Regions from separate parts of the Mesorhizobium erdmanii genome, predicted to be linked through region 1. Evidence: riboswitches for the same ligand, from Rfam matches in the RefSeq annotation. Region 1 holds a riboswitch; each other region holds the start of a gene.

Region 1 (10,317 bases):
ACCTGATTTCGGCTTTTTGGCTTTTTCGACTCCTGTTCGCTTTGTTCGGCTTCAGGTGAGCCTGTTTCTTCGTCCCGGCCCACAGGATTTCCCGTGCGAGCGTGTCGAGACGCCGTCAAGGCTGGCCGGTGCGGTGGCGGCACGGCGGCTGCGAGGTTTCAAGGCCACGCCTTGACGGCGTCGAGCACGGCGCCAGTCTGGAGCGGACCGAGACGGCGGTCGTGCCGGCACATTCCCTATGCTATATTTGTCCGGCATGGATGATCACGTGGCAAAGAGTGGTGCAGGGGATGAGAGTGCCGCCACGCAGCCTTATAGTCGGTCCTCCTTTGTGGCGTCCGTGCGCCGCTTCGGCCCGCGTGGCCGCCAATGCCCAACCATCAGCTCGTAGGCACGCTCGGCATTCTCGGCCGCGGCTTGCTCGCTGTTTCGCAACTCCTTCACGTTGTAGGCGTAAGCCGAACCGCGGCGACCGACACCGCGCTCCCCCGGCGCGCCAGCCTTAAGAGCGAGCTGCCTCTGCTTTGCCGCCACCAGCGCCGGGCAAGCCCAGAAGCAGTCCTGCTCCTTTGTCAGCAAATGCCAGATCAACACCGCGAGCTTGCGGGCGACCGCCACGGCTGCGACCTGATGGCCACGCTTGTTGCGGATGCGCAGGAAGAAGGCCCTGAGCGGTCCGGGCGCCTTCGCCGCCGCCCAGGCGGCCTCGACCAGCTTGGCGCGGGCATGGGAACGCCCATGTTTGCTGATCCGGCCATATTGCGCCAAGCCAAGACCAGATTGGCGCACACGCGGATTGAGGCCGAAGTAGCTCACCAGCCTCTGCGGCTCGCGGAACCGCCGGATGTCGCCGACGGCGGCCATGATACCGCTCGCGACGATTGCATTGACGCCGGTGATCGTCTGAAGCCGCCGGACTTGCACATCATCAACCGCTTCCCGGGCGATGTCGCGATCGAGGTCAGCCAGATGCTCGGCCAGGCGGTCGATCTCGCGGATGTGGCGGGCGATAGCAGCCCGCTCGTCGTCGGGGAGCACCTGCTGCTCGAGCCAGGCGCGACCCCGACGGTTGAACAGATCGGCATGCGGGCACTTCGGCACGAGGTGCGCCTGCAGGATGCCATGCACCTCGTTCTTCACGCGCGTGCGGTGCCGCACGACCTGGTTGCGCCGCGCGACGAGGCGGCGAAGCCGCTCAGTCTGCTCATCGGGAACCCAGACCTCCGGCAGAAAGCCGCTGGCATGGAGCTGCGCCAGAACCCCGGCATCGATCTTGTCGGTCTTGATCCTGGCATGGGCGATCGCCTTCACCTGCATCGGGTTGGCGACAATCACCCGGCCGACATAGGGCGACAGAACCCGCACCACCGCCATGGCGTTGCCCGTAGCCTCGAGGCGCTGGTCCCTGAAAGCCCGACCGGCAGTTATGCCCGCCGCATCTGGTTTCTTATGAATGGCTGACGGGCGCGCGTCTCGATCTGCCCGACGCCGATGCCGGACGCTACGTTCCGGTTGTCGATCCCGAGCTGCGGTGGTCCGGGACCCGAGAAGACCGCTTCGCGCTACCGCATAAGGGACAATCTCCTGGGCACGCATGAGTTCTGCCCTCTGGTATTCCGCAAAGACACTCGAAAGATCATCGGCCTTGAACTGTCGCCGCACGCGGCGGCAATCATAGGGGACGTGCCGCGTGACCTCCTTGCTCGCACCGCCGCCTTTCCCCGCTCTGACCAATGACGAGGCGCGGCGGATCGAGGCGATCTATGCGCAGACCAGCGCGCGGCAGAAGCCTTTCACTGGACTGCCGGTCGACCCTTGCGTTATCGCCGAACTCGGGACGTCAAGTTCTGGAGCAAACCGGACAAGCCGAAGGTGTGTCGGGAATGCTGCTGCGCCACGGCAGTGACTTCTGCATCGTCTATACGCATACATACGCAGTGGCGGACTCAGCGCCTCAGCGGTCGAACATGCGCGACAAGTCGCGTGCAAAGTCATCTTGGGGACCCTGACAACAAGGTACGTGCGCTCAATCGGGTCCACCTCATTCACAAAACCGGCTCGGTGGGGTAGTGGGAACGCAGAGAAATCTCCGGTCGCAGCCTTACCCGGTCAAAACAAGGACTCAAACCATGAATGCCCTCGTCATCTGCTCCGGCGGATTGGACTCTGTTTCGCTCGCTCACAAGGTGGCGACCGAGCAGAAACTCATTGGCCTGCTTTCGTTCGATTACGGCCAGAGGCACAAAAAGGAACTCGGCTTTGCCGCCATCTGCGCCAAACGGCTGGGTGTTCCGCACCAGATCGTCGATATCCGCGATGTTGGCCGGAACCTGAGCGGCTCGGCGCTGACTGACAATGTGGACGTGCCCGACGGGCACTATGCCGAAGACTCCATGAGGATCACGGTGGTGCCGAATAGGAACGCTATCATGCTGGCCATCGCCTTCGGGGTTGCCGCCGCGCAGAAGGCCGATGCGGTGGCCACTGCCGTCCACGGCGGAGATCATTTCATCTATCCCGATTGCCGGCCCGCTTTTATCGACGCCTTTCAGACGATGCAGAACCATGCGCTCGCAGGCTACGCCGATATCTGCCTGTACGCTCCGTATGTGAATATCTCGAAGGCCGACATCGTCAGCGAGGGGGCAAAGTACGCCACACCGTTCGAGGCGACGTGGTCCTGCTACAAGGGCGGTGCACGTCATTGCGGTCGCTGCGGGACATGCGTCGAACGGCGCGAAGCATTCGATCTGGCCGGCATCACCGACCCGACAGATTATGAGGACGCAGACTTCTGGCTCCACGCTATCCAGACAAGGAGCGCGTAATGTTCCGCATTACCAAAGAGTTCCACTTCTCGGCCTCGCATCAGCTCACCTCCTTGCCACCAGGTCATCAGTGCGCACGTCTGCACGGCCACAACTACATCGTTGTAGTGGAGCTTTCGGGTGGCGAACTGGACGAACACGGCTTTGTGCGCGACTACCAAGATCTGGCGGCGTTCAAGCACTACATCGATGGGACCTTCGACCATCGGCATCTTAACGACGTGCTGGGGCATGACCATGCCACAGCGGAATACCTGGCCAGGCACTTTTACGACTGGTGCAAGGTGCGGCTACCCGAAACCTCCGCCGTGCGGGTGAGCGAGACGCCGAAAACCTGGGCGGAATACCGGCCATGACTTGCGCGTTGCATCCCGGAATCCGGGTGAGCGAGATTTTTGGGCCGACCATTCAGGGCGAAGGCGTGCTGATCGGCTTGCCGACGGTGTTCGTAAGAACCGGCGGGTGCGATTATCGCTGTTCCTGGTGCGACAGCCTGCATGCGGTGGACCGTCGCTTCCGCCATGATTGGGAGATGATGACTCCCGACGCGGTTTGGCAAAAGGTCATTGCACTTTCCGGCGGTCAGCCCGTGATGGTATCGCTATCGGGCGGCAATCCGGCCATCCAGCCGCTTGGCCACTTGATCGACCGCGGGCATGGTGAGGGCTACCGTTTTGCATTGGAAAGCCAAGGTTCGGTGTCTAAGCAATGGTTCGCGGATCTCGACGTGCTGGTACTCAGCCCCAAGCCGCCCTCAAGTGAAATGACGACAGATTGGGCCGCGTTCGACGCCTGCTTAGAGGCGGCGCAGGCTAAGCCGCAGATGGCGCTCAAGCTTGTCGTCTTCGACGAAGATGACTATGCCTATGCCAAAGACGCCGCGGCGCGCTACCCCCAATTACCCGTCTATCTGCAGCCCGGCAATCACACGCCGCCGCGTCCCGGCAACGAAGACGGTTTCATCGACTTTGCCGGTGTGATGAGGCGCATGGAATGGCTGGTTGAAAAGGTGACCCGTGACAGGTGGTTCGAGGCGCGTGTACTGCCGCAGCTTCATGTTCTGCTCTGGGGCGTCTAGCCGAAGGGGAAGGATTGCCGACGACGAGCAAGCCAGACATCTATAGCAATCTCACCCAACTGGGCGGCAGCAGCGTCGTTCCGGAAAGCCCCGAAAACACCGTGCTGGAAAAGGCACCGAATCCGCATGAGGGCTCGCCTTATTGGGGGCGCTTCACCGCTCCTCTGGAGCGTGACTTGCTCTCGATACTACCATGCTTTTCCGCTGGGTTTGTTTGGTCGCCCCGATCACCGCTGCGGGCCGAATGCGCTTGACAAAATAGCGCCGGCCCGTTCAAACTTGAGGCATTCACCAGGGGAGTCCCGGCAAGGGGCTGAGATACTGCTTGCTTTCGCGGCGCAGTGACCCGTTGAACCTGATCCAGTTCATACTGGCGTAGGGACGGTGCAAGCGCTTACGGGAGTTTACGCCCGAGGTCCTGTTTCGGCAGGTCAACAGAAGCGTCTTTTCATCCTTCCGGCACAGAACTGGGTCTCCAATGCATGAGCAAAGGAGCCTCAAGATGAATGCCTTCACCCCCGCCGTCTCGACGGGACCATTGCCCGCCTCGCGGAAAATCCACAAGCCCGGTGCCATCCACCCGCAGATCAGGGTGCCGATGCGCGAGATCTCCGTCCATCCGACGGCCGGCGAGCCGCCCGTCACCGTCTACGATCCCTCAGGCCCCTATACCGACCCGACTGTCGAAACCAGCATCGAAACCGGCCTTGCCCGGCTTCGCCGCGAATGGATCGTGTCGCGCGGCGATGTCGAAGCCTATGACGGGCGCCATGTCCGACCCGAAGACAATGGATTTGTCACGGGCGAACGCCTGACGCCGGAGTTTCCAATCCGTAACCGGCCGCTGAAGGCCAAATCGGGCAAGGCCGTGACCCAGCTTGCCTATGCGCGCGCCGGCATCATCACGCCAGAAATGGAGTTCGTCGCCATCCGCGAGAATCTCGGCCGCGAGATCCTGCGCGGCAAGATCGAGCGCGACGGCGAAGCCTTCGGCGCGGCGATCCCCGACTTTGTCACGCCGGAATTCGTGCGCGAGGAGGTGGCGCGCGGGCGCGCGATCATTCCCGCCAACATCAATCATCCCGAGAGCGAGCCGATGATCATCGGCCGCAATTTCCTGGTGAAGATCAACGCCAATATCGGCAACTCGGCGGTCACCTCGTCGATGGCCGAGGAAGTGGAAAAGATGGTCTGGGCGATCCGTTGGGGCGCCGATACGGTGATGGACCTGTCGACCGGCCGCAACATCCACAACATCCGCGAATGGATCGTGCGCAACTCGCCGGTGCCGATCGGCACGGTGCCGCTCTATCAGGCGCTCGAAAAGGTCAACGGCATCGCCGAGGATCTGAGTTGGGAGGTGTACCGCGACACGCTGATCGAACAGGCCGAACAGGGCGTCGACTATTTCACCATCCATGCCGGCGTGCGGCTGCACTTTATCCCGCTGACCGTTGACCGAGTCACGGGCATCGTCTCGCGCGGCGGCTCGATCATGGCCAAATGGTGCCTGCACCATCACCGGGAAAGCTTCCTCTATGAGCATTTCGCGGAAATCTGTGACATCTGCCGCGCCTATGACGTGTCCTTTTCGCTCGGCGACGGTCTTCGTCCGGGCTCCATCGCCGACGCCAACGACGCGGCGCAATTCGCCGAACTGGAAACGCTCGGTGAATTGACGAAGATCGCCTGGGCCAAAGATTGCCAAGTGATGATCGAAGGCCCTGGCCACGTGCCTATGCACAAGATCAAGCAGAACATGGACAAGCAGCTCGCTGTCTGCGGCGAGGCGCCGTTCTACACGCTGGGGCCGCTGACGACGGACATAGCGCCGGGCTATGACCACATCACCTCCGGCATCGGCGCCGCCATGATCGGCTGGTTCGGCACGGCCATGCTCTGCTACGTCACGCCGAAGGAGCATCTCGGCCTTCCGGACCGCAATGACGTCAAGACCGGCGTGATCACCTACAAGATCGCGGCCCATGCCGCCGACCTGGCGAAGGGGCATCCGGCGGCGAAAGTCAGGGATGATGCCCTTTCGTGCGCGCGCTTCGAGTTCCGCTGGGAGGACCAGTTCAACCTGTCGCTCGATCCCGAAACCGCGCGGTCCTTCCACGACCAGACCTTGCCCAAGGAGGCGCATAAGGTGGCACATTTCTGCTCGATGTGCGGACCGAAATTCTGCTCCATGCGCATTTCCCACGACATTCGCGCCGAGGCACAGAAAGAGGGCATGGCGGCGATGGCGGCGAAATACCGCGGGGGCGGCGATCTCTACGTGCCGGCGGACGAGACCGGCGCACCGCTGGTGCCGGAGGCGCATGAGCCGTCATGAGGGTGCTGGTCAAAGGGGCCGGGGTCGCCGGCCTCACCGCGGCCTTCGAGTTCGCCACACGCGGCGCGGCTGTAACCGTTGCCGAGACAAGGCCTGGCCTTGACGGCAATGCGTCGTGGTTCGCCGGCGGCATGCTGGCGCCATGGTGCGAACGCGAAAGCGCCGAGCAGCCGGTGCTGGATCTCGGACGCGATGCCGCCGGCTGGTGGGATGCGGTACTGCCGGGTCAGGTGACACGGGCCGGAACGCTGGTCGTGGCCGCGCCGCGTGATGCCGGTGAGCTTGACCGGTTCGCCAGTCGCACGTCAGGGCATCGGCGTGTCGATGAAGACGAAATTGCGATCCTGGAGCCCGACCTCGCAGGCCGCTTCCGGCGCGGGTTGCTGTTCCCCGATGAGGCTCATCTCGACCCGCGCCAGGCGATGGCGGCACTTCATGACAAGCTTGCAGCCATGGGTGTCGAATTCCACTTCGGCACCGACGCCCGGCATGTTTCCGGCTTCGATCGTCAGATCGACTGCACGGGAATGGCCGCCGTCGATGACAGGCTGCGCGGCATTCGCGGCGAAATGCTGATCCTGCGCACGCTTGATGTCTCGCTGTCACGCCCGGTCAGGCTGCTGCATCCGCGCTTTCCGCTCTACGTGGTGCCGCGCACCTACCACAATTTCATGGTCGGTGCGACGATGATCGAAAGCCAGTCCACCGGACGGGTCACGGCGCGTTCAATGATGGAGTTGCTCAGCGCCGCCTGCGCGCTGCACCCGGCATTCGCCGAAGCTGAGATCGTCGAGGCTGGTGTCGGCGTTCGTCCCGCCTTTCCCGACAACCTGCCGCGTATCGAGGCACTCGGAAACACGGTCGCGATCAACGGCCTCTATCGCCATGGCTTTCTGCTCGCCCCAGCCATGGCGCGCCAGGCGGCCGAGCTTGTCTTCGGTCACGACAAACCCGCGGAGTTTGCACATGAATCTGATGGTCAACGGCGAAGCGCATGAGATTGCCGCCACCACGCTGGCCGAATTGCTTGCAGCGCTCGACTACGAAGGCGATTGGCTAGCAACCGCCGTCAACAGCGATCTCGTACACAAAGCCAACCGCGCGGAGTTCCAGTTGAGCGACGGCGACCGGATCGAAATCCTCTCGCCCATGCAGGGAGGCTAGCATGTTCGAACTTTTCGGAACGTCGCTTCCCTCGCGGCTGCTTCTCGGCACGGCTCAGTATCCTTCACCGGCCATCCTTGCCGATGCGATCAAGGCGTCGGGCACATCGGTGGTGACAGTCTCGTTGCGGCGTGAGATGGCAGGCGGGAGGGCCGGCGAAAAATTCTGGTCGTTGATCCGCGCGCTCGGCACGAGAATCCTTCCGAACACTGCCGGCTGCCACTCCGTCAAGGAAGCGGTCACCACCGCGAACATGGCGCGCGAAGTGTTCGGCACGAGCTGGATCAAGGTCGAAGTGATCGGCAACCAGGACACGCTGCAACCGGACGTGTTCGGCCTGGTCGAAGCCGCGCGCATCCTGTGCGAAGACGGTTTTACGGTATTTCCCTATACCACCGACGACCTTGGTGTCGCCGAGCGGCTGCTGGATGCGGGCTGCAAGGTTTTGATGCCTTGGTGCGCACCGATCGGTTCCGCCCTCGGCCCGGTCAACATCATGGCACTGCGCTCGATGCGCGGACATTTCCCTGGCGTCCCGCTGATTGTGGATGCGGGGCTCGGACGACCGTCGCACGCGACAACCGTCATGGAACTCGGCTTTGACGGCGTGCTGCTGAACACCGCGGTCGCCAGAGCGGCTGATCCGGTCGGCATGGCGCGCGCTTTCGGCAAGGCTGTCGAGGCCGGTCGTGAAGCTTACAGCTCGGGAATGCTCGAACCGCGCGACGTCGCCGCGCCATCGACGCCGACAATTGGCAGGGCAGTTTTTTCATGAAGCTCGATCCCTTCTACCTGATCGTCGACAGCGCTGCCTGGATCGAACGGCTGGTCCCACTCGGAGTCCGGCTTGTGCAACTGCGCATCAAGACCGTGTATCAGGCTGGGTTGCGCGCGGAGATCCGCAAGGCAAAGGCCTTGTGCGCCCAGCACCACTGCCAGCTCATCGTCAACGACCATTGGCGCCTGGCAATCGAGGAAGGCTGCGACTTCGTGCATCTCGGCCAGGACGATTTGCAGACCGCCGACCTCTTGGCGATACGCGCAGCCGGCTTGAGGCTCGGACTGAGCACACATGATGACATTGAGCTGGAAACGGCGATGGCCGCCGGGCCGGACTATATCGCGCTTGGGCCCATCTACCCGACCATCCTGAAGAAGATGAAATGGGCGCCGCAGGGACTCGAACGGATCAGAGAATGGAAGCATCGGGTAGCGCCAATCCCATTGGTCGCCATTGGCGGTCTCAACCCTGACAGGCTCAACGGTGTTTTCGCGGCGGACGCCGATAGCGCGGCAGTGGTCACCGATATCACGCTGAATGCCGACCCCGAGGCGCGTACGCGAGAATGGATCGAAAAGACGGAGCGATGGCGCTGAGGCGGGAACCGCATGTCCTTGTCGTTGGCGGATCGGACTCCAGCGGTGGAGCTGGCATTGCCCGCGATATAGAAACGGTTTCCGCCTTCGGGCTGCGCAGTTGTCTTGCCATCACCGCCGTGACAGTCCAGACGCACTCGGCTGTCGAGCACGTCAAGCTTGTGCCGTCGGAGCTTGTCGCCGCTCAGATGCGCGCCGCGTTCGCTGCCAACGATGTCGCGGCCGTCAAGATAGGCATGATTGGGACATCGGCGGCTGTTGAGGCAGTCGGCGCTGTTTTGGTCAACCGCCAAGTGCCTGTGGTACTCGACCCGGTCCTGGCCTCTACCTCGGGACGCAATCTGCTGGCGGACGATGCCATTAATATGCTGCGCCACGATCTGATGCCGATCTGCCGGCTTGTAACGCCTAACCTGGTCGAGCTGGCTGCGTTTACCGGCTCGTCACCGGCCGCGGACGAAGAAGGGGCTTGTCGTCAGGCTGAAGAGCTATCGAGGACGGTGAGGACCGCCGTACTCGTCAAGGGCGGCCATGTACAAGGAACCCGTTGCGTCGACGTGCTTTTGCAGCCGAACCAACCTGCAGTTCGGTTTGAGGCGCCCCGCTTGCCGCGAGGGATGCGCGGAACGGGTTGCATGATGGCCAGCGCAGTCGCCGCCTCGCTTGCTCTTGGAGCGTCGCTGAAAGCGAGCGTGCGCCAAGCCAAGCAACATGTTTTCGATGCGCTTGCCGGATCGAAGGATATCGGGCCGATAAGCTGATCGGCCCGAACGTATCCAACGATCCGATCAAGTCTGGCAGGCGATCGTGGGTCTACTCCTAGGACATGAAGGCCCTATCAGGGTGAGAATGCGGCATACACGGTCGCTTTCGCCTATGAACAACACGCCGCTTTGAGGAGGAAGCCGCATGCCTCTGTGCCAACCGGTTGATGGGTCATCCGAAACCCGCACCTAGTCGTCGCTAGCGACAGCATGCCGCTTGGCACGTTGTTGGGTGAGCGAACGTTCGAACCGGGGTTAGCCAACTCGAGCCATAATTGCGGATTGAATCGCCGTTGCGGTATATAGGGAAGCATCTAACGACAGGTTCCCAAACGCCGGTTGACAAAGGAGGTAGTTTGCACCTGCCGCTTCCAGCTGATCAAGAAGAGCTTGTCCCGCAGATGCTGCCGTTCCTACTACGCACAATTCCTTCTCGATTGCTCCATCGAAGGTCAGCGGCAGGTTTGGTGGAGTTGGCATGCTATTGAGATCATAAAGAAATTTAAAGCTCTTGAGCCACCGTTCGTAAGCAGGTGCGGCGAGTGAACGTGCATCTGTTTCAGAACGCCCAATCACGACCATTCGGAGCAATCCAAGAAATGGCGCTTGGTCGTCCGCCTCACCGGTGTGCTCTCGACCGGCGCGGAAGGCATCAGTGATTCTTCGAACGGAAGAGGAAGGTCCCACGCACGCTATGTTCATGCCATTCGCAGCGGCCCAGCCTGCCGATTCCGGTCGATTGGTGGCGATCCAAGTCGGCGGATGTGG
Region 2 (10,317 bases), 1.5 Mb from region 1:
GCGGTCACCGCCTCGATCTTCTTCGGCAAGGATTCCAGGGCGAATTTCTGCTTGAACGACAGTTTTTTCGCGGGCCCCTTCGCCGCTGCCGGTTCACTCTTGCCCGCCGCCGGCGCATCGCTGGCCTCGGCCCTGGCGCGTGCCTTGCGGTCGTCGAGCCTGGTGCCACCGCGCTGCGCCAGCATATCGGAATAGCCACCGGCATATTCGACCCAGCGACCGCCGCCGTCCGGCGCGATGATGCTTGTGACCGTGCGGTCGAGAAAATCGCGGTCGTGGCTGACCAGGATGACGGTGCCGGCAAAACCGGCGACCAGCTCCTGCAGAAGCTCCAGCGTCTCCATGTCGAGATCGTTGGTCGGCTCATCGAGCACCAGCAGGTTCGCCGGCCGGGCCAGCACGCGCGCCAGGATCAGCCGTGCCCGCTCGCCACCGGAAAGCTCGCGCACCGGCGTGCGCGCCTGCTCCGGCTTGAACAGGAAATCCTTCATGTAGGAGACGACATGGCGCTGCTCGCCATTGATGACGAGGTTCTCGCCGCGCCCGTCGGTCAGATACTGCGCCAGGGTCTCCTGCGGGTCGACGGCCTCGCGCTTCTGATCGAGCGTGGCGATCTCCAGATTGGTGCCGAGCCGAACCGAGCCGGCATCTGGCGCCAGTTCGCCGATCAGCATCTTCAAAAGCGTCGTCTTGCCGGCGCCGTTCGGCCCGACGAGGCCGACGCGGTCGCCGCGCTGGATGCGGGTTGAGAAGCCCTTGACCACGGTGAGATCGCCAAAGCTCTTCTCGATGTTCTTCGCCTCGATCACCAGCTTGCCGGATTCGGCGGCGTCGCTCGCCACCATGGTCGCGGTGCCTTCGGCGCCGCGGTGGCCGCGAAAACGCTGGCGCATGGTCTGCAATTCGCCCAACCGGCGCATGTTGCGCTTGCGCCGCGCCGTCACGCCATAGCGCAGCCAGTGCTCTTCGCGCACGATCTGGCGGCCGAGCTTGTGCTGCTCGCGCTCTTCTTCTTCCAGCACCAGGTCGCGCCATTCCTCGAAATGACCAAAACCCTTGTCCAGCCTGCGGGTCTGGCCGCGATCGAGCCAGACGGTGGCCCGCGACACGCGTTCGAGAAAACGGCGGTCGTGCGAAATCACGATCAGCGCCGAGGAGGTGCGGACAAGCTCCTCTTCCAGCCATTCGATAACCGAAAGATCGAGATGATTGGTCGGCTCATCAAGAAGCAGAATGTCGGGCTCGGGCGCCATGACGCGGGCAAGGGCGGCGCGCCTTGCCTCACCGCCGGACAGGTCGCCCGGCCGCTCGTCACCCGTCAGGCCGAGATGCTCCATCAGATAGCTGGCGCGGTAGGGGTCGTCGGCGGGGCCAAGCCCGGCCTCGACATAGGCACGCACCGTGGCGAATCCTTCCATGTCTGGCATTTGCGGCAGATAGCGGACGGTCGCCGAGGGCTGGCGGAAGACCTCGCCATCCTGCGGCTCGATCAGGCCGGCGGCGATCTTGAGCAGCGTCGACTTGCCCGAACCGTTGCGGCCCACCAGGGCGATCTTGTCGCCGGTCGAAGCGGTCAAGGCGGCGCCATCGAGCAGCGGCGTGCCGCCGAACGTCAGTCTTATCCCGTCGAGATTGAGGAGGGGCGGGGCCATGTCAGCTTTCGGGCAAGGGATGGGGATGGGCGAGCAGCAGCGCGCGGCCGTGGCCGAGCGCGATTTCGAGTCGGCGGCCGGTCTTGTCGAACTTGACCTCGTTGGAAATGGTCAGCGACGAGCCGAAGGCGACCTCGACCTGGTTGAGCGGCCATTTGGCGCCGGTGACGGTCAGGCCGGCAAGTTCGGAAAAGCCGAGGATCGAAAACAGCGTGCCGTCGGCATAATCGAAGCCGGCCTTTCCCAACAGCAAGGGGACACCTTCCTGGGCACCGCTGGTCAGCAGCACCTCCGTTCCGGCCTCGGCCAGGCGCAGGGCGAGCGCCAGATGCAGGAAAGCGTGGTCGGCGCGCTTGCCGCCGAACGCGCCGGCCAGCACAAGGCGGGTCGCGCCGCGCTCCAGCGCGGCGGCGATCGCCAGTTCGCCGTCGGTCTTGTCCTTCTCCGCCGGGAAGGTCTGGCGAGGCACCGAAGCGAGGTCGGCGGGCAGATCGGCCGGGACCGAATCGAAATCGCCCACCCACAGTTCAGGCACAAGGCCGAGCAGCCGGGCATGGCCGATGCCGGCGTCCGCGGCGATGACGCGCGAGCCTTCGACCTGGCGGTCGAGCCGGGGCGTGCGGATGAGATCGCCGCCAAGCAGGATCGTGAATGTGCTCATATCCGGTGGCCTGTACCAGCCCGGCCGCGGAAACGGAAGGCCGGCAAACTGCCACTTGCGTGGTTCGCCGACCCGGCCTATGTGTCGAAACGCTCTAACGGGGTGCCGGACGCAATCTTCGCGGACCGGCTGAGAGGCAATCTCGCCAACCCGCTGAACCTGATCCGGTTTGTACCGGCGGAGGGATTAGACGTTTCGGACAGTCCGACGCCTCAATTCCTTTCAATTCGAACGAAGGAGGCGCCGATGCGCACGCTTTTATACTCTCTTGTTTCCGCCATGATCATGGCGCTGTCCGGGCCGGCCTTGGCCAAGGACAAGCTCACCGTCTACACCTATGAGAGTTTCACAGCCGACTGGGGTCCAGGTCCCGTGGTGAAGAAGGAATTCGAGGCCGAATGCGGCTGCGACGTCGAGTTCGTCTCGGTCGCCGATGGTGTCGCCCTGCTCAACCGCGTCAAGCTCGAAGGCGCGTCGACCAAGGCCGATATCGTGCTCGGCCTCGACACCAATCTTACCGCCGATGCCAAGGCTAGCGGGTTGTTCGCCCCGCATGGCGCGGTGAGCGATGTCAGCGTGCCGGGCGGCTGGACCGACGACGTCTTTGTTCCCTTCGACTATGGCTATTTCGCGGTTGTCTACGACACGCAGAAGCTGAAGACCCCACCGAAAAGCCTGAAGGAACTGGTCGAAGGCACTGCCGACGACAAGATCGTCATCCAGGATCCGCGCACCTCGACGCCGGGCCTCGGCCTGCTGTTGTGGGTGAAGTCGGTCTATGGCGACAAGGCACCGGAAGCCTGGGCCAAGCTCAAATCCAAGGTGTTGACCGTGACGCCGGGCTGGAGCGAGGCCTATGGCCTGTTCACCAAGGGCGAGGCGCCGATGGTGCTGTCCTACACGACGTCGCCGGCCTACCATATGGTCGCGGAGAATACCGAGCGTTACCAGGCGGCTTCGTTCGAAGAAGGTGAGTATCTGCAGATCGAGGTCGCCGGCATCACCACTACCGGAGCCAAGAATCCTCTGGCGGAAAAGTTCATGGCCTTCATGACCGGACCGAAATTCCAGGATGCCATCCCGGAGACCAACTGGATGTTCCCCGCCGGCAAGACGGACAAGCCTCTCAATCCGGCCTTCGACAAACTGGTCAAGCCGACCAAGACCTTAGTGTTCAGCCCCGAGGAGGTCGCGGCCAACCGCAAGGCCTGGGTGGATGAATGGCTGGCGGTGATGAGCAAGTAGACGAAGCGATGGCGCCGGCGCGTCCGACCGATCCCCGCGTCGCCGCCGGCGTCATTGCGCTCGCCGCGATCACATTGCTGATCGGCGGCGCGCTCGCCGGACTGCTCGTCGAGGGCGCCCACGACTTCTCGGGCGCCTGGGCGGCCTTCGATGCCTATCTCCTTCGAGTCGTCCGGTTCACGCTCTGGCAGGCCTCGCTGTCGACCCTGCTTTCGGTCGTCCCGGCACTCTTCGTCGCACGTGCCCTGTCGCGGCATCCGCGTTTCTTCGGCCGCGGCTCCATCCTGCGGCTCTTCGCCGTGCCGCTGGCGCTGCCAGCGATCGTCGCGGCTCTCGGCATCCTGGCGCTTTATGGCCGCGCAGGCTATTTCGCCGGCTTGTTCAGCACGATTGGCGGCCAGGGCTGGCCAGGCATTTACGGCCTGTCCGGCATTATCGTGGCCCATGTCTTCTTCAACCTGCCGCTGGCAACAAGGCTGTTCCTCGAGGCGCTGCAGACCATCCCCGCCGACCAATGGCGGCTGGCAAGCCAGCTCGGCATGGCCGCGCCACCGGCGTTCCGGTTGATCGAATGGCCGACGCTGCGCGCCGCCCTGCCTGGCGTCGCCGGGCTTGTCTTCATGCTCTGCATCACCTCCTTCACCATCGTGCTGACGCTTGGTGGCGGGCCGGCCGCGACGACGCTCGAGGTCGGCATCTACCAGGCGCTACGCTTCGATTTCGATCCCGCGCGGGCGGTCGCCCTGACAATGCTGCAGATCGCCGTGACCTTCATCGTGGTGCTGGCGCTGACGCGGCTCGGCGCCAACGTCGTCGGCGACACCAACCTGCCGGTCGCACCGCGCCGCTATCTCTCCGTCAACGGTACCGAAACCGTGTTCAACGCCGGGCTGATCGTGCTGGCGCTGCTGTTCGTCGTCGGGCCAATGGCCGCGACCGTGGCGGCCGGCCTGGGCGCCGATCTCGGCCGGCTTGCCGGCGAGGCCACTGTCCGCCAGGCGACATTCACGAGTGCCGTGCTCGCCTTCCTGTCGGCGTTGCTTTCGGTGATGCTGTCGCTGGCGCTGACCATGGCGCGCCGGGCACTGGCGCTGAGCCGCCGTGCCGGCGCAAGGACGCTGCTCGAACATGCAACCGATACCGGCGCCGGCTTTGTCCTGGTCGTGCCGCCCATCGTCATCGGCGCCGGCTGGTTCCTCCTGCTGCGTCATGCCGGCGATGTCTTTGCCATCGCCCCGGTCATGGTCGTCACCGTCAACGCCGTCATGGCGATGCCGTTCGCGCTGCGCGCCGTCCGTCCCGCCTATGACGCAGCGAGCGAGCGTCACGAACGGCTTTGCGCGCAGCTCGGCATTTCCGGCTGGGCCAGGCTGCGGCTGGTCGACTGGCCCTCCCTGCGCCGTCCGCTCGCCACCGCTTTCGCTTTCGCCATGGCGTTGTCGCTCGGCGATCTCGGCGTCATCGCACTGTTCGGCAGTGATTCCGTGCAGACCTTGCCCTACCTTCTGCTGGCACGCATGGGCAGCTACCGCACCGCGGACGCTGCCGGTCTGGCGCTGTTGCTTGGCCTCGTCTGCCTCGCATTGGTGCTGGCCGCAGACTGGCTGGGAAGGGAGAAGGCCCGCAATGTCTGACGGGGCGATGGGCAGGAGGGGCGTTCCGGTGCGGCTGGACAAGGTCTCGTTCAGCTATGGCGAGGTTCAACTCGCCTTCGATGTCCAATTCGCCGCAGCGGAAATCACCGCCATCATGGGGCCGAGCGGTTCGGGCAAGTCGACGCTGCTCAATCTGGTGGCCGGCTTCGAGACGCCAGGGTCCGGCCATGTGTTGATCGGTGGGGCGGATGTGAGCGCCGCGCCGCCGGCTGCGCGGCCTGTGTCGATGGTGTTCCAGGAAAACAACCTTTTCGCCCATCTTTGCGTCGAGCAGAATGTCGGGCTCGGCCGCTCGCCATCGCTGCGGCTGACCGAAGCCGACCGCGCTGATATCGCCGGAGCGCTTGCCCGCACGGGCCTTGCCGGCAAGGAAAAGCGCTTGCCGCGCGAACTCTCCGGCGGCGAGCGCCAGCGCGTTGCCCTGGCGCGCGTGCTGGTGCGCGATCGCCCGGTGCTTCTGCTCGACGAGCCCTTTGCTTCGCTCGGGCCGGCCTTGCGCGACGATATGCTCGATCTGGTCGCAGCTGTTCATGCCGAACGCGGCATGACGGTGCTGTTCGTCACGCACCAGCCGGAAGACGCCCGCCGCATCGGCCGTAATGTGGTGTTTCTGGACAATGGGACTGTCGCGGCCAGCGGCACGGCGGACGATTTCTTTGCCGGGGCTGGTCCCGAAGCGTTCCGGCGCTATATCGGTGCGGGTGCCGGGAATGCCGTATCACGGGATATTGCCCGGAAGCGGACATAATTTACGGTCAAACCAGCCTCAGGCGATGGGGCGCTTGCTTGCCATGGCAGAAGTAGTGTGGCTAGGTCCGCCCTACTGGTCCGGCACAAGCCGTGATTTGCCTACAGCATCCGCCGCACGCCCCGAGGGACGCGTGACGGATGCTGTAGAAGTTTGTTTTGCGCATGACAGGTTCCGAGGATCCCCCGATTTTCGTGGTCATGCGCCGGGACCTGAAAGGAAGCCGTTCTGGCGATCGGCACTGACAGATCAAGAAGGAATCCGCTGGCGCGCTTCATGACGCTGGCCGGCTTGGCCGTGGCGCTGGCAAGTTGCCAGATGTTCACGCCGCCGGACGTCCAGGAATCGGGCTTCCAGCCATCCGACAAGCCGATCACTGTCGACAATGTCGTCGCCAACAGCAAGCTTGCCGAGATGGCCAAGGCGCAGCATCCGCGCATCCTGGCCACCTATGGCGGCGAGTATTCAGATCCCAAGCTCGAGCGCATGGTCGCCAAGGTGGTCGGCAATCTGACCGTGGTGTCGGCCAACCCGACCCAGACCTATCGCATCACCATCCTCAATTCGCCCAACGTCAACGCCTTCGCGTTGCCCGGCGGGTATCTCTACATCACGCGCGGTCTGCTGGCGCTGGCCAACGATTCGTCCGAACTCGCTGCCGTCATCGCGCATGAGATGGGCCACGTCACCGCCAATCACGGCCTGCAACGCCAGCAGCTCGAGGCCGAGGAGGGCCTGGCGACCAAGGTGGTCTCGGATGTGCTGGGCGACAGCCCGACCGCCAAGGCGGCACTGATCCGCGGCAAGCTCCGGCTGGCGCAGTTCTCGCGCAATCAGGAACTGGAGGCCGACGCCATCGGCATCAAGTCGATCGGCGAAGCCGGATATGATCCTTATGCCGCCGGCCGCTTCCTGCAGTCCATGTCGGCCTATACCGATTTCCGCTCGATATCAGGCGCCACCGACGCCAGCCTCGACTTCCTGGCAACGCACCCCAACACGCCGCAGCGCATCGACCTGGCGCAACGCCATGCCCGCCAGTTCGGCGCGCCCGGCGTCGGCACGCGCGACCGCGATTCCTTTCTGGCCGGCATAGACGGGCTGCTCTATGGCGACACGCCGGAAGAAGGCTATGTGCGCGGCGAGACCTTCCTGCATCCGGGCCTAGGCGTGTCGTTCACGGTGCCGGACGGTTTCATCATCGACAATTCGGCGGCAGCGGTGACGGCGACCGGGCCAGGCGACATCGCGATCCGCTTCGACGGCGTTTCGATCGACAAGAACCGCGCTTTGACCGACTATATCAGAAGCGGCTGGGTGGCCGGCCTCGACGACAGCAGCGTCAAGCAGGAAACCATCAACGGAAACGAGGCCGCGACCGCGCATGCCGGCGCCGAAGGCTGGCAGTTCGACATCGCGGTGATCCGCGCCGGCGGCCAGGTCTACCGGCTCTTGACCGCGGCACCCTCGGCCAGCACCTCACTGGAGACGGTGGCGCGTTCTGTCAGCGGTTCGTTCCGTATCCTCAGTCCTGCCGAAAAGGCGGCCTTGAAGCCGCTGCACATCCGCGTGCTCACCGTGCAGCCCGGGCAGACCATGGGCTCGCTCGCCGCGCAGATGGTAGGCGTCGACCGCAAGCTCGACCTGTTCCGGGTGCTGAACGCGCTGTCGCCGGGTGCCGCGGTTTCGGCCGGCGACAAGGTCAAGATCGTCACCGACAAGTAAGTCGGTGCCGGCGTTCAGCCGGCTGCGGAACAATCAGCTTCGACACTGCCTGTTCGGACGGTGCGGCGATGGCGTCGCTGTCGTCATCCGGGATTGCCGCCACCGCCGGTGTTGGAGTCGTGGTCGCCGCTATTGCCGCCACGCCAGGGTGCTGATCCGGTTTCCCCTGGCACAATCGGAACCCTTGGCTTGGCGATCTTCGGCGGCGGCGCTTTTGGCACAGGTGTACGGATCAGCTTTATCTTCGTGATGATTTTCGTCACCACCTTGGGCGTACACGCCGCGACCGTCACCGTGCTTCGCTTGGGCGCAAGACCGAGAATGCCCATCGAATAAGCCTCTTGCCGTTCGATGCCGGCCTTGAGGAAAGCCAGAGCACGGGCCGGATCGGCGGGCACGCCATTGCGACCTTCGTTGAAGATCATCGCAAGATCATTCATGGCGCTGATATTCCCCATCGCTGCTGCCGTTAGCATGAGGTCAAGCCCTTTGCCGGTATCGCGCTGGACGCCGACGCCATTGAACAGGGCGTGGCCCCACGCATTCATGGCGTAGGGGTCGCCCCTGTCGGACGCCTGCGAATAGAAGCCATTCCCTTGGGTGGCATTCACGACCCCCCCTATTCCCGAGGAGGCGAGGTGGCCGAGTTCGTAGATGGCGCGGACGTGTCCCTTGTCGGATGCCTCCTGGATAGCCTTCCTGGCCTCGTCGATGTTGCCGGCGACCAGCAGCGCCCGCCCGAGTTGGTAACGGAAGCGGGCGATATCGGGATAAGCTCTCACCGCCGCCTTGCAGGCGCCGACCGCGCCGTCCGCGATCTCGTTCTCTAACCGGCCGGAGACGACGCCTTGCGGGTCGAGCGGCTCGCCGGCGGCCTGGTCGCAGGCGTCTACGCTGGGAGACAGCTTCATCGTCGCGCGTTTCGATGCGTTGCCGGCGCGTATCTGAAAGTCAATTTCGACGGGAGCCGCCGAGCCGATCTGAGGCTCGTAGCGCAATTGGCCGACCTCAGCAGCCATCAGGCTTGACTGCGGCGACAGGACGCGATCCGGCAGGGACAGCGTTCCAACTGCCGGATAGCCAGCGAGTTTGAGGCTGATCGAGTCATTCTTGGCAGGAAAATCCAGCTTCAGCGCAACCGGACCGACGCCGACCGGGATATTGATGTCACGATTATCGAGAGCTTCGGCGGCAGTGGCGACCCGGATTCCGCGCTCCACCACCTGCTGGTTTTGCTGGGCGTCGGGCGCCGGCAGCGTCGATTGCCCCGGCGCGCGCATTAGCACGACGTCATCGATCAGCGAGGAGTTCTCCCACGGAACCTGCCTGCCATTGGTCGCCTTGACCACATCCCGGCGCACGGCGGCCATGACGGATTGGATTTCCTGGTTCGGCGCCAGGGCGCGGCGGGAAAAGGCGGATGAGAAGGGGCTAAGATCGCCGGACCCGTCATAAGCGACGGCTCCGGGCTCGGTGGCAAACGCAATCAGTGCATTCTGCGAGCCTGTTACCTGCGCCAACCCGGTCCCGCCGGAGACGATCAATTGGTCGCGCAGCCAGTAGTCCTTGCGCGGGAACGGATCGTTGCGGCAGGCATCGAGGATGATCACCTGGATCTTCGACTTAGTGCGCAATTGCTGCAGCACGTCGTTGAGTCTGATCGTCTGGACCTCCATGTCGGCCGCATCCGTCAACGACGCGTCAACCGGAATCAGGAAATTCTCACCTCCGATCTGAAAGCCATGGCCGGAATAATAGACGACGGCGAGATCGGCGCCGTCGGCGGCGGCCAGATAGTTGCGGAACTTCTCTTCGAATTGGAGCTTGGTCACATCCTTGGCGACGAACACGTCGAAACCGGCCTGCCGGAACGTATTCGAAACGTCCTCAGCATCCTTGTCGGGATTCTTGAGCGCCGGGATTTCCCGATACTGCGAATTGCCGATCACGAGTGCAATCCTTCGATCGGCGCGAGCGTCGAATGTCGAGAGGCTCACGAGGATCAAGGCAGCAAGGAACGCGTAGCGCCTTAGCATGGCAAAACCCACCTTTGTTAGGGTCTGGTAGCCAGAAAGGACTTTTTGCCATGATTTTCTCTGTTAGAGAAATCACATTCCACATCTCTAAATATGTCACCGAGAGGGTTACATATTTTATTTGAGATAAATCTGATACTTTTGCTCTTGTGTCTCTGTTTTACCGTCAGGCGGCTGTCGCCATGAATTCCGGGTTCTGCTTGACCAGCGCAACCTTGAGTTTCTCCATGGCGCGGGCCTCGATCTGGCGGACGCGTTCCTTGGAAATGCCGAGCGTCTCGCCGAGTGCTTCGAGCGTGGCGCCGTCGTCGTTCAGCCGGCGTTCCTCGATGATCCTGAGTTCGCGCGCGTTCAGCGCATGAAGCGCCTCTTTCAGCCAAAGCGAGCGGCGCGCGACGTCGATCTTGTCGCCGACGATCTCGTCGGGCAGGGGGTCGTCCGACACTAGAAAATCCATTCGCTCGGTAGCGCCCGTATCGTCTGCGAGCGGCGCGTTCAGTGAGGAGTCGGGCGCCGACAGCCGCGAATCCATCATCGCCACATCGGCCTCGGAGACGCCAAGCGCCACCGACACCTCCCGGTAGAGGGTTGTGTT
Region 3 (10,317 bases), 3.2 Mb from region 1:
TTTACAGCCGGATCAGAGGGTGTGTTGCTCAATACGAAGGGCGGAGCCCGCAATTCTGTTCAGGTGGGAACCAACATCTATAAGACTACCGCCAATTTCCTCGCATCGATCGTGGGCGGGGTTTCAGGCGGCGCTCTGGAGGTTGGCACGGTGCAAACTGTCGCGGCTACTGGGACGCAGATGCTGGCCGTTGGGAGGCAGTTGATCAGCACCACGAACCGTGTCACCGACTTCTATATCAATGGGGTTTGGGAAAGTAAGGTCGATACGGCATCGGCGACGCTTTCCACTTCTGGTGCAACTGCCGCTATGACCTACGGTGTTGCCGGAGATGGGGGATCCAAAGTACCTGCGGGTCACGCTCTGTCAGCTTTGACAATGTTCAACCGACGCCTTACCCAGGCAGAACTCGACGCGCTTCGCACCTCTTTCAAGCGCCGCTGGCCCTCAATCTAAATGGCATCTCGATACTTGTTGGAACGACGCATGGAACAATCTCGCGCATTGGTCCTCCGCCCTGGCCTGGTTGGTGATACCGATGCTATTGCCGAAATCGACATGGCCGAATTGCGCGCTGAGAAGCTGGGACCCGGTAAGCTTGCTGGATTCATACGCAATGAGAATGTGATCGTCGCGGAGGTAGGTGGTGAAATTGCGGGCTTCTGCGTGCTTTTGTATCGGCCTGAAAGACTGATGGCGGTGCTCGAAGCTATCGCGGTGTTGGTGAATTTTGCACGTCAAGGAGTGGGCCGAACGCTGTTGGAAGCCGCAGAGCGGGAGGCCACAAATCGGGGGTACCGATCTCTTCAACTCCATGTGCGTGCCGATAACAAGCGGGCGATAGACATCTACCGAAGGTCCGGGTTTCGTCGCCTGTGGCGCATCAGGCGTAAGCCGGAAATCTACCTTGATGAAATTGTTGCGATCCGCATGCGTAAACGCTTGCGACCTTCCGACAAGCAACTGACTGACACACTGTCAGCGTTCATGAGGCTGCTCCGACTACGGAGCTAAAACACGGTCGGCCTTGTCAGTGCCCTCGATCCGGCCATCATCCTCGCAGCATAAAGGCGCTCTAAATCCCCATCATCTCCTGACGTCACAACCGCCCGATCTACGGGCTGCGTGAGGGCCGATGCCACCAAAGGCCGATCTGCGCAAGATCGGGGATGACCAGGTCGATGAGTTCCGGATTGCACGCTATGACGTGCGATTGGCGGCAATAAAAGTGTTAATCGGACCAAAGAAACTCGGCTGTTCAGCCATGATCTTTTCGCCACTCCACTCCCACCAGCGGATAGCGAGCAAGCTCGCGATCTGGTCTTCGGTAGATGCGTGCTGCGGCAGCTGCTCTGGCTGTGGAACTCGTCCAAAACCGAGCTTGATTACGAGTTTTCAAAAAAATCGCATCAGTCCTGAGCCATAGGTTGGTGGCCATCGTTCGGGCATTTCCGCAGGCGGCCCACCATACCCAAGATCTGTAACGTCTTAACAGCCTGAGCTCCGAGTGGAAAGGAACACCCCATGGACCGCAATTTCGCGCGGGCGCTTGCGCTTGTCTTGAAATCCGAGGGCGGCTGGTCGGACAATCCGGCCGACCCTGGCGGCGCCACTATGAAGGGCGTCACGCTAGCGAACTTTCGCCGCTATGTGAAGGCCGATGCCAGCAAGGCCGATCTGCGCAAGATCGGCGATGGTCAGGTCGCGACCGTCTACCGGCGCTTCTATTGGGACGCCGTGGCCGGCGCCGAACTGCCTGACGGCGTCGACTATGCCGTGTTCGACTTCGCCGTGAACAGCGGGCCGGGCAGGGCGGCCAAATACCTGCAGGCAAGCGTCGGCGTCTCGCAGGACGGGCGCGTCGGTCCGGCGACGCTGGCGGCGGTCAGGGCAAGACCGGCCGGCGTCGTCGTCGACCAGCTTTGCGATGCGCGGCTGGCGTTTCTCAAGCGATTGTTGACTTGGGCGACATTCGGGCGCGGCTGGTCCGATCGCGTCCGATCGGTGCGGACAGATGCCCTGCTGATGTCGGCCCCGGCGACAGTGTCCGCACCCGTGCAACCTGCCACACCAGTGCCTCGGCCAGTCCCGACGCCGCCCTCGGTCGAAACACCCGCCGGCAACGCGCCCGCGGCCGAGCCGGCGTTGCCGGCACCTGTCGGTTCCGGTGTGCCGACTGCCGCCAAGGCAGTCGGGATCTTCGCCGCCGTCCTGCTCATCGCCTATGCCGCCTGGCATCACATTGCCGTCGCCCTGCAAGGGATCTTCTGACCATGGCCACCATCACCCAACCGACCATCCGCCCGACCAACAAGCTGACGGCCGCGACCATCGCCGCCGCGGCCATGTCGGTCTCCGGCGTCTTCGTGCGCAACGTATGGCCTTCCTGGTACGACGCCGAGGCATGGGCGACGCTCCTGCCTATCGCGGTCTTTGCCTTCGGCTATCTGGTCAAGGATGAGCCAAACCGATGAGCGCGCTTCTCACATTCCTGCTTGGCAATCCGACCCTTCTCGGCATCGGAGCGGCCATTCTCGCGGCGCTCGGCTGGGGCGTTCGCCAACGGCTTGCCGGCGAGCGCAGCGAACGTGCCCGGGTGGCCGCCGCCGAAGCCGCGGCACACGACATCGCCGACCAGATCCAGAACGACATCGGCGCGCTGCCGGGCGCCACCGCGCGAAAGGAGCTCAAATCATGGGCAGGGGATTGATGCTGGTGTCCGTCCTGGCCGCGATGGCCGGATGCACCACCGTCAAAGGCGGGTTCTGCGCGGTGTCCAGCCCGCTGCGCCTGTCGGCGTCCGCGGTCGATGCGCTGTCGGACGCCGAGGTCAAGGCGCTGCTGGCGCACAACCGCAAGGGCGAAAGACTGTGCGGGTGGAAGCCATGACGGCCGTCGCACTTCCGCTGGACCCGGCCATGCTGCCCGGTGGACTGGTCATTTTCGGCGCCGAATCGGTGTTCGGCTTCCTCATGGCGAGGGCAATGAAATGATGCACGACCTCTTCGACCTGCTCGGCATCAAGGGACCGGTCGTCGTCGCCGGTCTGGCCGGCGGTGTGCTGCGCGCCCTGTCGCGGCACCGCTACAAGCTGCGCGAAATGGTGGCGTCGCCGATCTGCGGCGCGCTCGCCGCCGCCTATCTGACGCTGCCCATGGTCCAGTATTCCCGCGCCACGGGCCTGCCGCTTGCCAATGACGACACCACCACCCTGGCGGCGGCTTTTCTCATCGGCGTCTGCGCCATGTGGATCTCGGATATTTTGTTCGAGGTGATCGTGCGCAAGTTCAGGCCAAGTCCCGAGGAATAAGGTTCAGGCCTTGCTCAGGGTCTGAGAAATCCGTACGTGACCGCTCGATCGAACCAAAGCCCGCCTCGGCTCACGCCGAGGCGGGCTTTTTTGCGTTTGTGGCTCCCGACCGGCCACTGGTATATCCCGGTGCAGGGCCGCCGGACTCGCGGTGGCGTCGATCCAGCCCGGGCATACGGATGCAGATTGAACGATATGACGGCGACCGCAAGGCTTTACAGCCGCTGTTTGAATTGGCGGACGATTCCCCCACGCAGATCTCCTCCTATATCGACAAGGGCGAGGTTCTGGTCGCGCGCGACGGCAACAGGATCGTCGGCCATGTGCAGGTCATCGAGACGGGCGAGGGCGGTGTCTTCGAACTCAAGAGCCTTGCGGTCCGTCCCGCGAGGCAGAGCGAGGGCTTGGGGCGTGCCCTTGTCGCGGCGGCAATCACCCGCTGCCGCGAGCGCGGCGGCCGGCGCCTGATCGTCTCGACCGCAACTGCCGATATCGGCAATCTGCGATTTTACCAGCGACAGGGGTTTCGCATGTGCCGTATCGTGCAGGACGCGTTCGGGCCATCGACCGGTTACCCCGAAGGCTTGGCCGTGAACGGCATTCCGCTGCGCGACCAGGTGATCTTCGAACGCGACCTCGGCGCGGATTGAGGGTGCGGATCCGCCACGCCGCGCCTCGGCTTCGGGACAGGCGCAGACAATCCAATAGCCCGCCCAGGTTCGCCGGGGCGGGCTATTTGCGTTTCTGGGCCTAGGCGAGGATGTTGACGGCGCGGGCCGCGACCAGTGCGATCGTCAGCAGCGAGATCATTGCTTCGGCCATCATCAAAAGCTTGGCGCGCTGGGAGAGCGGCAAGGTGTCGGTTGGCGAGAACGCCGTCGCGTTGGTGAAGGCGAGGAAGAAATAGTCGACGAAGCCAGGCAGCCAGTCGCGAATCTCGCGGTCGTTCAAGGTCATTTGCGGGAAGAGGAAGTCGGAATGGGCTCGGTTGACGAGGCCGCAGGTCGGCGGCCCGCCGCGATCTGTGCTCCAGAACCACAAGGCAAAGACGATGACATTGGTGACCCAGATGTTGAGCGCGTCGATCAGAAGCGTCTCTCCGCTGGAGCCGGCATGGCCCGCCAGCAGGGCGCGCACCAGGAACACCAACGAACCGCAGTTCATGACGCTGACGACGCCGGTCATCACCAGCGCCGTCCTGCGGATCATGATGCGAAACCGGCCGACCAGCCACCAGTGCTCTTCCTCGACCGCCTTCTGGGTCGCGACCTGTGTCCAGGCGGTGGCGACGGACAGAGGCACGAGCAGGGCAGCCTCCAGCGCCGGCGCCAGCCAGCGAGGGCCGAACGAGAGATCGTTGATCACCAGGAGTTGCAGACAGATGATGACCAGGACAGCCGCGCGCGCCAGCCAGAAGTCGAGCGCGCGGTGGTGGATGACGGCATGGGGGTGACGCATCGAATATCCGGGATGTGGAGATTGGATCAGATGTACGGGCTGTTCTGCCGGGGAAGGGCAACGGAGCGCCGAAATTCCCGCCCAATCTTGGTCTTGCGATGGCGGTGGAAGTATACATTTTCGTAAGCTTCGATATCGGCACTATTCGGAAAACCGGTCGGTGTGATTTAAGCGCCGCATGACGGGAATTGACGACTCCATGGATGGTTGGCTGCCGACCAGCTTGCCTATCGCGGGCATCGACCGTGCATCGATCTGGCCCGGTCTCATCCGTCATCCCTGGTATCTGCTGGCGCTTTTGTGCCTGGTGCAGATCGTCTGCTGGACGATGGTGCCCGCGCTGGTCGACGCAGCTCCGCCTCGCGATGTCGTCGAAGGCTTTATGTGGGGTCGCGAATGGGTGCTTTTGACTTATAAGCATCCGCAGCTTCCCGGCTGGCTGCTTGAGACCAGCCATCTTCTCACGGGATCGTTTCGCTGGCCGCAATATCTGCTCGCCCAACTGACGATTTCTTCGACCTTCGTTCTGGTCTATCTGCTGGGCCGCGACATGTTGGGGCGAAGCCGCGCGTTGGCCGCGGTGCTTTTGATGCCGTCGATCTATTTTTTCGGCTGGCCGACGCCGCAGTTCAATCACGACTATGCGCAGATGCCGTTCTGGGCAGCCATTTGCTGGCTGCTTTGGCGCGCCGTCCGCGGCGGCGGGCCGGGCTGGTGGCTGGCGCTCGGACTGGTGTCGGGCGTCGGGCTCTACGCCAAGTTCTCCACCGGCCTGCTGCTTGCCTTCGGCGCTCTCTGGCTCTTGTCCGATGCGCGTGCACGCAGCCGGCTGGCGACGCCCTGGCCCTGGCTCGGTCTAGCCGTTTTTTTTGCGGTTGCCGCGCCGCTGGCCATCCATCTCTACCGTATGGATTTTCTACCGCTGACCTATTTTGCCGACCGCGACCAATGGGTGATGGAGCACCGTGCGCGCCTTTATTATATCGGCGTTCAGCTGGCTGGCCTTTCCGGCTTTCTTCTGGTGTTGGCGATATCTGGATTGCTGCGCCGCTCACCCGCGCCGGATAAGCCTGTCGAACACGGTACGCTCGTCTATCTCGCGTGGATGGGGCTTGGACCAGCGATCCTCATCATGGTGGCTTCGCCGTTCACCGGTACCGGCGAAGCCTGGGGCGCGCCGATGTACAATCTTGTCGGTGTCGTGGTTCTCGCCCTCGTGGGCCATCGGCTTGGCACCCTCGAAATGCGAAGGCTGGCGATTTGCGCGCTGATCTGCATTGTCGGCACGTCCGGTGCCTATGCGGCGATGCGTTGGACGAACTGCAATTTGTGGGGGCACATGGAGCCAGTCTGCTGGCCTGCGCGACCGATCTCGGATGAGGCTGAAGCCGTCTGGCATTCGGCATCGCCCGGTCGGCTCGACATCGTTGGCGGGGATCCGGATCTGGCCATGCTTGCTGGCCTCAATGCCTATGACAAGCCGTCGATCTTCACTGACCTCGATATGCGGTTCGCGCCCTGGATCACAAGACAGCGATTGCGTGACCACGGCATGCTGATGGTTTGGCCAGGCCGTGACGTGCCGTCGGGGCTGCAGGCATGGCTGCATGACATCCCGGTCAAGACTGTTCTTTTCAGCTGGTCGCTCAAGGCGCCGCCTGTGGCCATAAGTTTTGCCGCCATTCCGCCTGGCACGCGCAACCTGCCGGTCGCCGTCGACAGCCGGACCCGGCATCTGCGCGGCTGAGGTCAGCGGCGGTTCGCTGCCGTTCCGCGTCGTGATATTATGGCCGCACGCACTCTGCCGGGTGTCGCCTCCATTCCAGACGGCTGGACGAAGCCGCAGACAATGCCCATTTATGGGCTACCAAATTTGTTGTTGTGCAATTCAGGCCGGAAATCGCTAACGTTTTCCCGTGAATTGCTCTTTGAGGAGAGGTGACATGGCGACTTCGACCGAACGCGCAGTGCTTGCCGGCGGCTGCTTCTGGGGCATGCAGGACCTGATACGGCGCTATCCCGGCGTCACTTCCACCCGTGTCGGCTACAGCGGCGGTGATGTACCCAACGCCACTTACCGCAACCACGGCACCCATGCCGAAGCCATCGAGATCAATTTCGATCCAGCGGTGATCAGCTATCGCACGCTGCTGGAGCGCTTTTTCCAGATCCATGATCCGACGACGCGCAATCGCCAAGGCAACGATGTCGGGATGAGCTACCGTTCGGCGATCTACTACACCAGCGACGAGCAGAAGCACGTTGCCGAAGACACTATCGCCGATGTCGATGCATCCGGCCTGTGGCCCGGCAAGGTCGTCACCGAGGTGGCCCCGGCAGGTGCCTTCTGGGAGGCGGAGCCCGAGCATCAGGATTATCTGGAGAAATATCCCAACGGGTACACCTGCCATTTCGTCAGGCCGGGCTGGAAGTTGCCGGTTCGTGAGAAGGCAGCGTCCTGACGGTTTGGCGATAACATCGCGATCGTCGATCCGGTCTGTGCACCCTCTTCGCGACCCATGGAGTGATTGCGGGGAATGATTTTCGAAAGCCGCCGGGTGTCCGGCGGCTTTCCGATTTTGATCAATAGATTACTTGCCGCAGTTTTTGTCGTTCACGGTTGGCGCCGTCGCATTGCCGTTGGCATCGGACTGCGCGCCTTGCGGGCTGGTCGGGCAATTCTTGTCCGCATTGGAGTTCATGTCGGTCGGTGCGGTGGTCGTGCTGTTGGTTGTTGCCGGATCGACCGGATTGGGCGAAGCTGGCGTACTCGGGTCTACGGTGACCGATTTGCCGCTGCCGGACGATCCATCCGTGCCGGCTGCAGTCTGCGCCATCGCGGACGTGGCCAGAGCAACGGTAAACGCCGAAGCTGCGAGGATTTTCATGAACATGGTTCTGTCTCCATTTCTGTGAACTCGTCGCCTTGCGACTGGTGGGACAACCTCGCGGATTGGCGAAGGTTCCCGATAAAAGTCACTTGGGAGGACCTCCTCGCGTCCATCTGGTGACCAGGCCTGGTGCAACGCTTTTGGCGCAGTGCGTTGAAAAAACGTCTTTCCCTTCAGTTCGAATGGTGCTTTAACGCGCCCATCCACAGGGGTGCTCCGTACGGTCGGGGCTGAGACGGGGGCGGCAAGCCCACGGACCCTAGAAGCTGATCTGGGTAATACCAGCGGAGCGAGGCGGGCGATGTTTTCAGGCGCACAGATTTCCCTATATCCCATGGCCGACGATTTCGTCGGCGTTATCCTGGGCGCGCTCGGCGCGCTCGATCCCTATCGGGACAGGCTGAGGATCGAGACCGACGACATCTCGACCTTGCTGGTCGGGCCACCGGAAGTGTTGTTCCCGGCGCTGCGCGATCTGTTCGTGGCGGCGGCGCGGAGCGGCAAGCATTGTGTGCTGTCGGCCGCCATTTCGCGCGGCTGTCCAGGTGAGCCGGATGATCCGATCTGCCGCTCCGACGCATTTGGCGGACCTGTCGGGCCGCTCGGCCCACGCAAGGAAGCCGCCATCAGCGCCGTGCGCAATGCTGCTGCCACCGGCCAGCCGGCGGCGGCGCAGTTCTCGCTCTACGTGATGGGCACAGGCGACCACATGGACGAGATCTATGGCTGTATCGATTTCCTGAAACAATCCGGCGTCTATGATCGCTCCAAGAACTTCTGCACCAAACTGCGGGGCGATACGGGCGCGATCTTTTCGGCGCTGAACGAGGCTTTCTGCCGCTTCGGGCCGGGCGCCGGCCACGTAACCCTCGACGTCACGGTTTCGGCCAACAGCCCGTCGGCTGTCTGAGCCTACCGCGCTTGCGCGCGACCCCTCGTCAAAGGTTATGCCCGTGGTCTCACCAGTCGCGCCGCGCCCGCTCTCGGCTTCCCTTGCCAAGGCAATACCCGCCATCATCTCGGTCGGGTTGCTCGCCGTGGCGTGGCAACTCTACGCTACCTATTCCGGCATCAAGCCGACGATTCTGCCGGCACCCTCACGCGTCCTCGAACAGGCGATGCTCAATCGTGACGCGCTGATCGACAACGCCGTTCCCACCATCCGCGCCACGCTGGCCGGCTTTGCCTGCTCGCTCGCCGCCGCCTTCGCGCTGTCGATGCTGGTCGACTTTTTCCAGCCGATGCGGCGCGCGCTGTTTCCCGTCTTCATCGTCAGCCAGACCTTGCCGCTGGTGGCGATAGCGCCGCTGGTGGTGCTGTGGTTCGGTTTCGGGCTGGCCCCGAAGATCATGTTGGTGGCGCTGGTCACCTTCTTCCCGATGCTGGTGGCTTTGGTGCAGGGCTACGAGGCGACCGAGGTTGAGATCAGCCAGATGCTGCGCGCCATGGGGGCAGGGCGCTGGCGAGTCTTTGTGGTGGCGCGCCTGCCTTCGGCGCTGCCCTATTTCTTCGCCGGCCTCAGAATCTCCATCACCTATGCCGTGGTCGGCGCCATCTTTGCCGAATATGCCGGCGCCGCGAAGGGGCTGGGTATCTACATGCTCAACGCCAAGAACAATTTCCGCCCCGATCTGGTGCTGGCCGCCGTCGGTGTCAGCGCCGCGCTGACGCTTATCCTGTTTGGGCTGACCGTGCTCTTGCAGCGCCTCGCCATGCCCTGGGAGCGGGCCGGCCAGCAGCGCGCGGGAAAGGTGCCGCGGCAATGAGGCGGCTCGAATTGCGACATGTGCGCAAGGCGTTTGACGGGCTCGACGTGCTCGCGGACATTTCGCTTAGCGTCGGTGCCGGCGAATTCGTCTCGATCCTGGGACCTTCGGGTGCCGGCAAGTCGACGCTGTTCCAGCTTCTGACCGGCGCCGAGCATGGCGAAGGCGAGATGTTTTTCGACGGCGCGCCGCTCGACGATCATGGCAGGCATTTTGCCTTCATGCCGCAGCGCGACGCACTGATGCCGTGGCGGCGCATCCTCGATAACACGACGCTCGGGCTCGAGGTGCAAGGCGTTAAACGCAAGGCCGCGCGGGCGCGCGTCGCGTCGCTGTTCGCCGAGTTCGGGCTTGCCGGTTTCGAGCGGCATTTTCCGGCGCAACTCTCGGGCGGCATGCGCCAGCGCGCGGCACTTTTGCGCACGGTGGTGCAGGAGCGCGACATGCTTTTGCTCGACGAGCCGTTCGGCGCTCTCGACGCGCTGACACGCGCGGCCATGCAGCGCTGGCTCGAGCAGATGTGGCGGCACCATCGCTGGACGGCGCTGCTGATCACACATGATGTGCGCGAGGCCGTGTTCCTGTCCGATCGCATCTATGTGTTGTCGGCGCACCCGGCTCGTGTGGTGCGTGAAATCAGGGTGCCGTTGCCCCGCCCGCGCGATCCGGCAGGCGCCGCCGCGCAACAGGCCGGCGCACTCGAAGCCGAGATCCTCGACATTCTGCTCAACCCTCAACCATTCAAAGGACACGACCATGATTGACTTGACGCGTCGACAAGCCCTGCTGCTCGCCCTTGCCAGCAGTCTTCCGCTCATCGCCGGATCTAGCCGCTCCTTCGCGGCAACGCAAAAGGTCTCCGTCGCGCTGGACTGGACGGTCAACACCAACC

What was found. A riboswitch is a leader RNA that binds a small molecule or an ion and turns the genes downstream of it on or off. The one in region 1 is predicted to bind thiamine pyrophosphate.
Region 2: linked by a shared signal. The riboswitch ahead of thiB (thiamine ABC transporter substrate binding subunit) and the one ahead of thiC (phosphomethylpyrimidine synthase ThiC) in region 1 are both predicted to bind thiamine pyrophosphate.
Region 3: linked by a shared signal. The riboswitch ahead of EB233_RS14905 (YkoF family thiamine/hydroxymethylpyrimidine-binding protein) and the one ahead of thiC (phosphomethylpyrimidine synthase ThiC) in region 1 are both predicted to bind thiamine pyrophosphate.

The regions. Positions count from the first base shown of each region.
Region 1 is NZ_CP033361.1:6,427,206-6,437,522, forward strand. Features, by position in the region: partial or broken gene EB233_RS30860 (IS110 family RNA-guided transposase) at 313-1,395, opposite strand; gene queC (7-cyano-7-deazaguanine synthase QueC) at 2,130-2,828, shown strand; gene queD (6-carboxytetrahydropterin synthase QueD) at 2,828-3,184, shown strand; gene queE (7-carboxy-7-deazaguanine synthase QueE) at 3,181-3,906, shown strand; TPP riboswitch at 4,190-4,306, shown strand; gene thiC (phosphomethylpyrimidine synthase ThiC) at 4,409-6,244, shown strand; gene thiO (glycine oxidase ThiO) at 6,241-7,242, shown strand; gene thiS (sulfur carrier protein ThiS) at 7,211-7,408, shown strand; gene EB233_RS30895 (thiazole synthase) at 7,410-8,183, shown strand; gene EB233_RS30900 (thiamine phosphate synthase) at 8,180-8,785, shown strand; gene EB233_RS30905 (hydroxymethylpyrimidine/phosphomethylpyrimidine kinase) at 8,776-9,546, shown strand; gene EB233_RS30910 (LLM class flavin-dependent oxidoreductase) at 9,805-10,317, opposite strand, start outside.
Region 2 is NZ_CP033361.1:1,366,212-1,376,528, forward strand. Features, by position in the region: gene EB233_RS06540 (ABC-F family ATP-binding cassette domain-containing protein) at 1-1,652, opposite strand, end outside; gene EB233_RS06545 (thiamine diphosphokinase) at 1,654-2,313, opposite strand; TPP riboswitch at 2,402-2,516, shown strand; gene thiB (thiamine ABC transporter substrate binding subunit) at 2,560-3,558, shown strand; gene thiP (thiamine/thiamine pyrophosphate ABC transporter permease) at 3,567-5,192, shown strand; gene thiQ (thiamine ABC transporter ATP-binding protein) at 5,185-5,961, shown strand; gene EB233_RS06565 (M48 family metalloprotease) at 6,238-7,686, shown strand; gene EB233_RS06570 (caspase family protein) at 7,770-9,635, opposite strand; gene EB233_RS06575 (RNA polymerase factor sigma-32) at 9,889-10,317, opposite strand, start outside.
Region 3 is NZ_CP033361.1:3,051,973-3,062,289, forward strand. Features, by position in the region: gene EB233_RS14845 (hypothetical protein) at 1-456, shown strand, start outside; gene EB233_RS14850 (GNAT family N-acetyltransferase) at 487-1,014, shown strand; gene EB233_RS14855 (glycoside hydrolase family 108 protein) at 1,525-2,271, shown strand; gene EB233_RS14860 (hypothetical protein) at 2,274-2,474, shown strand; gene EB233_RS14865 (ABC transporter permease) at 2,471-2,710, shown strand; gene EB233_RS14870 (hypothetical protein) at 2,695-2,889, shown strand; gene EB233_RS14875 (hypothetical protein) at 2,993-3,310, shown strand; gene EB233_RS14880 (GNAT family N-acetyltransferase) at 3,490-3,960, shown strand; gene EB233_RS14885 (hypothetical protein) at 4,061-4,768, opposite strand; gene EB233_RS14890 (glycosyltransferase family 39 protein) at 4,968-6,515, shown strand; gene msrA (peptide-methionine (S)-S-oxide reductase MsrA) at 6,712-7,230, shown strand; gene EB233_RS14900 (hypothetical protein) at 7,360-7,662, opposite strand; TPP riboswitch at 7,857-7,970, shown strand; gene EB233_RS14905 (YkoF family thiamine/hydroxymethylpyrimidine-binding protein) at 7,961-8,569, shown strand; gene EB233_RS14910 (ABC transporter permease) at 8,607-9,425, shown strand; gene EB233_RS14915 (ABC transporter ATP-binding protein) at 9,422-10,189, shown strand; gene EB233_RS14920 (ABC transporter substrate-binding protein) at 10,182-10,317, shown strand, end outside.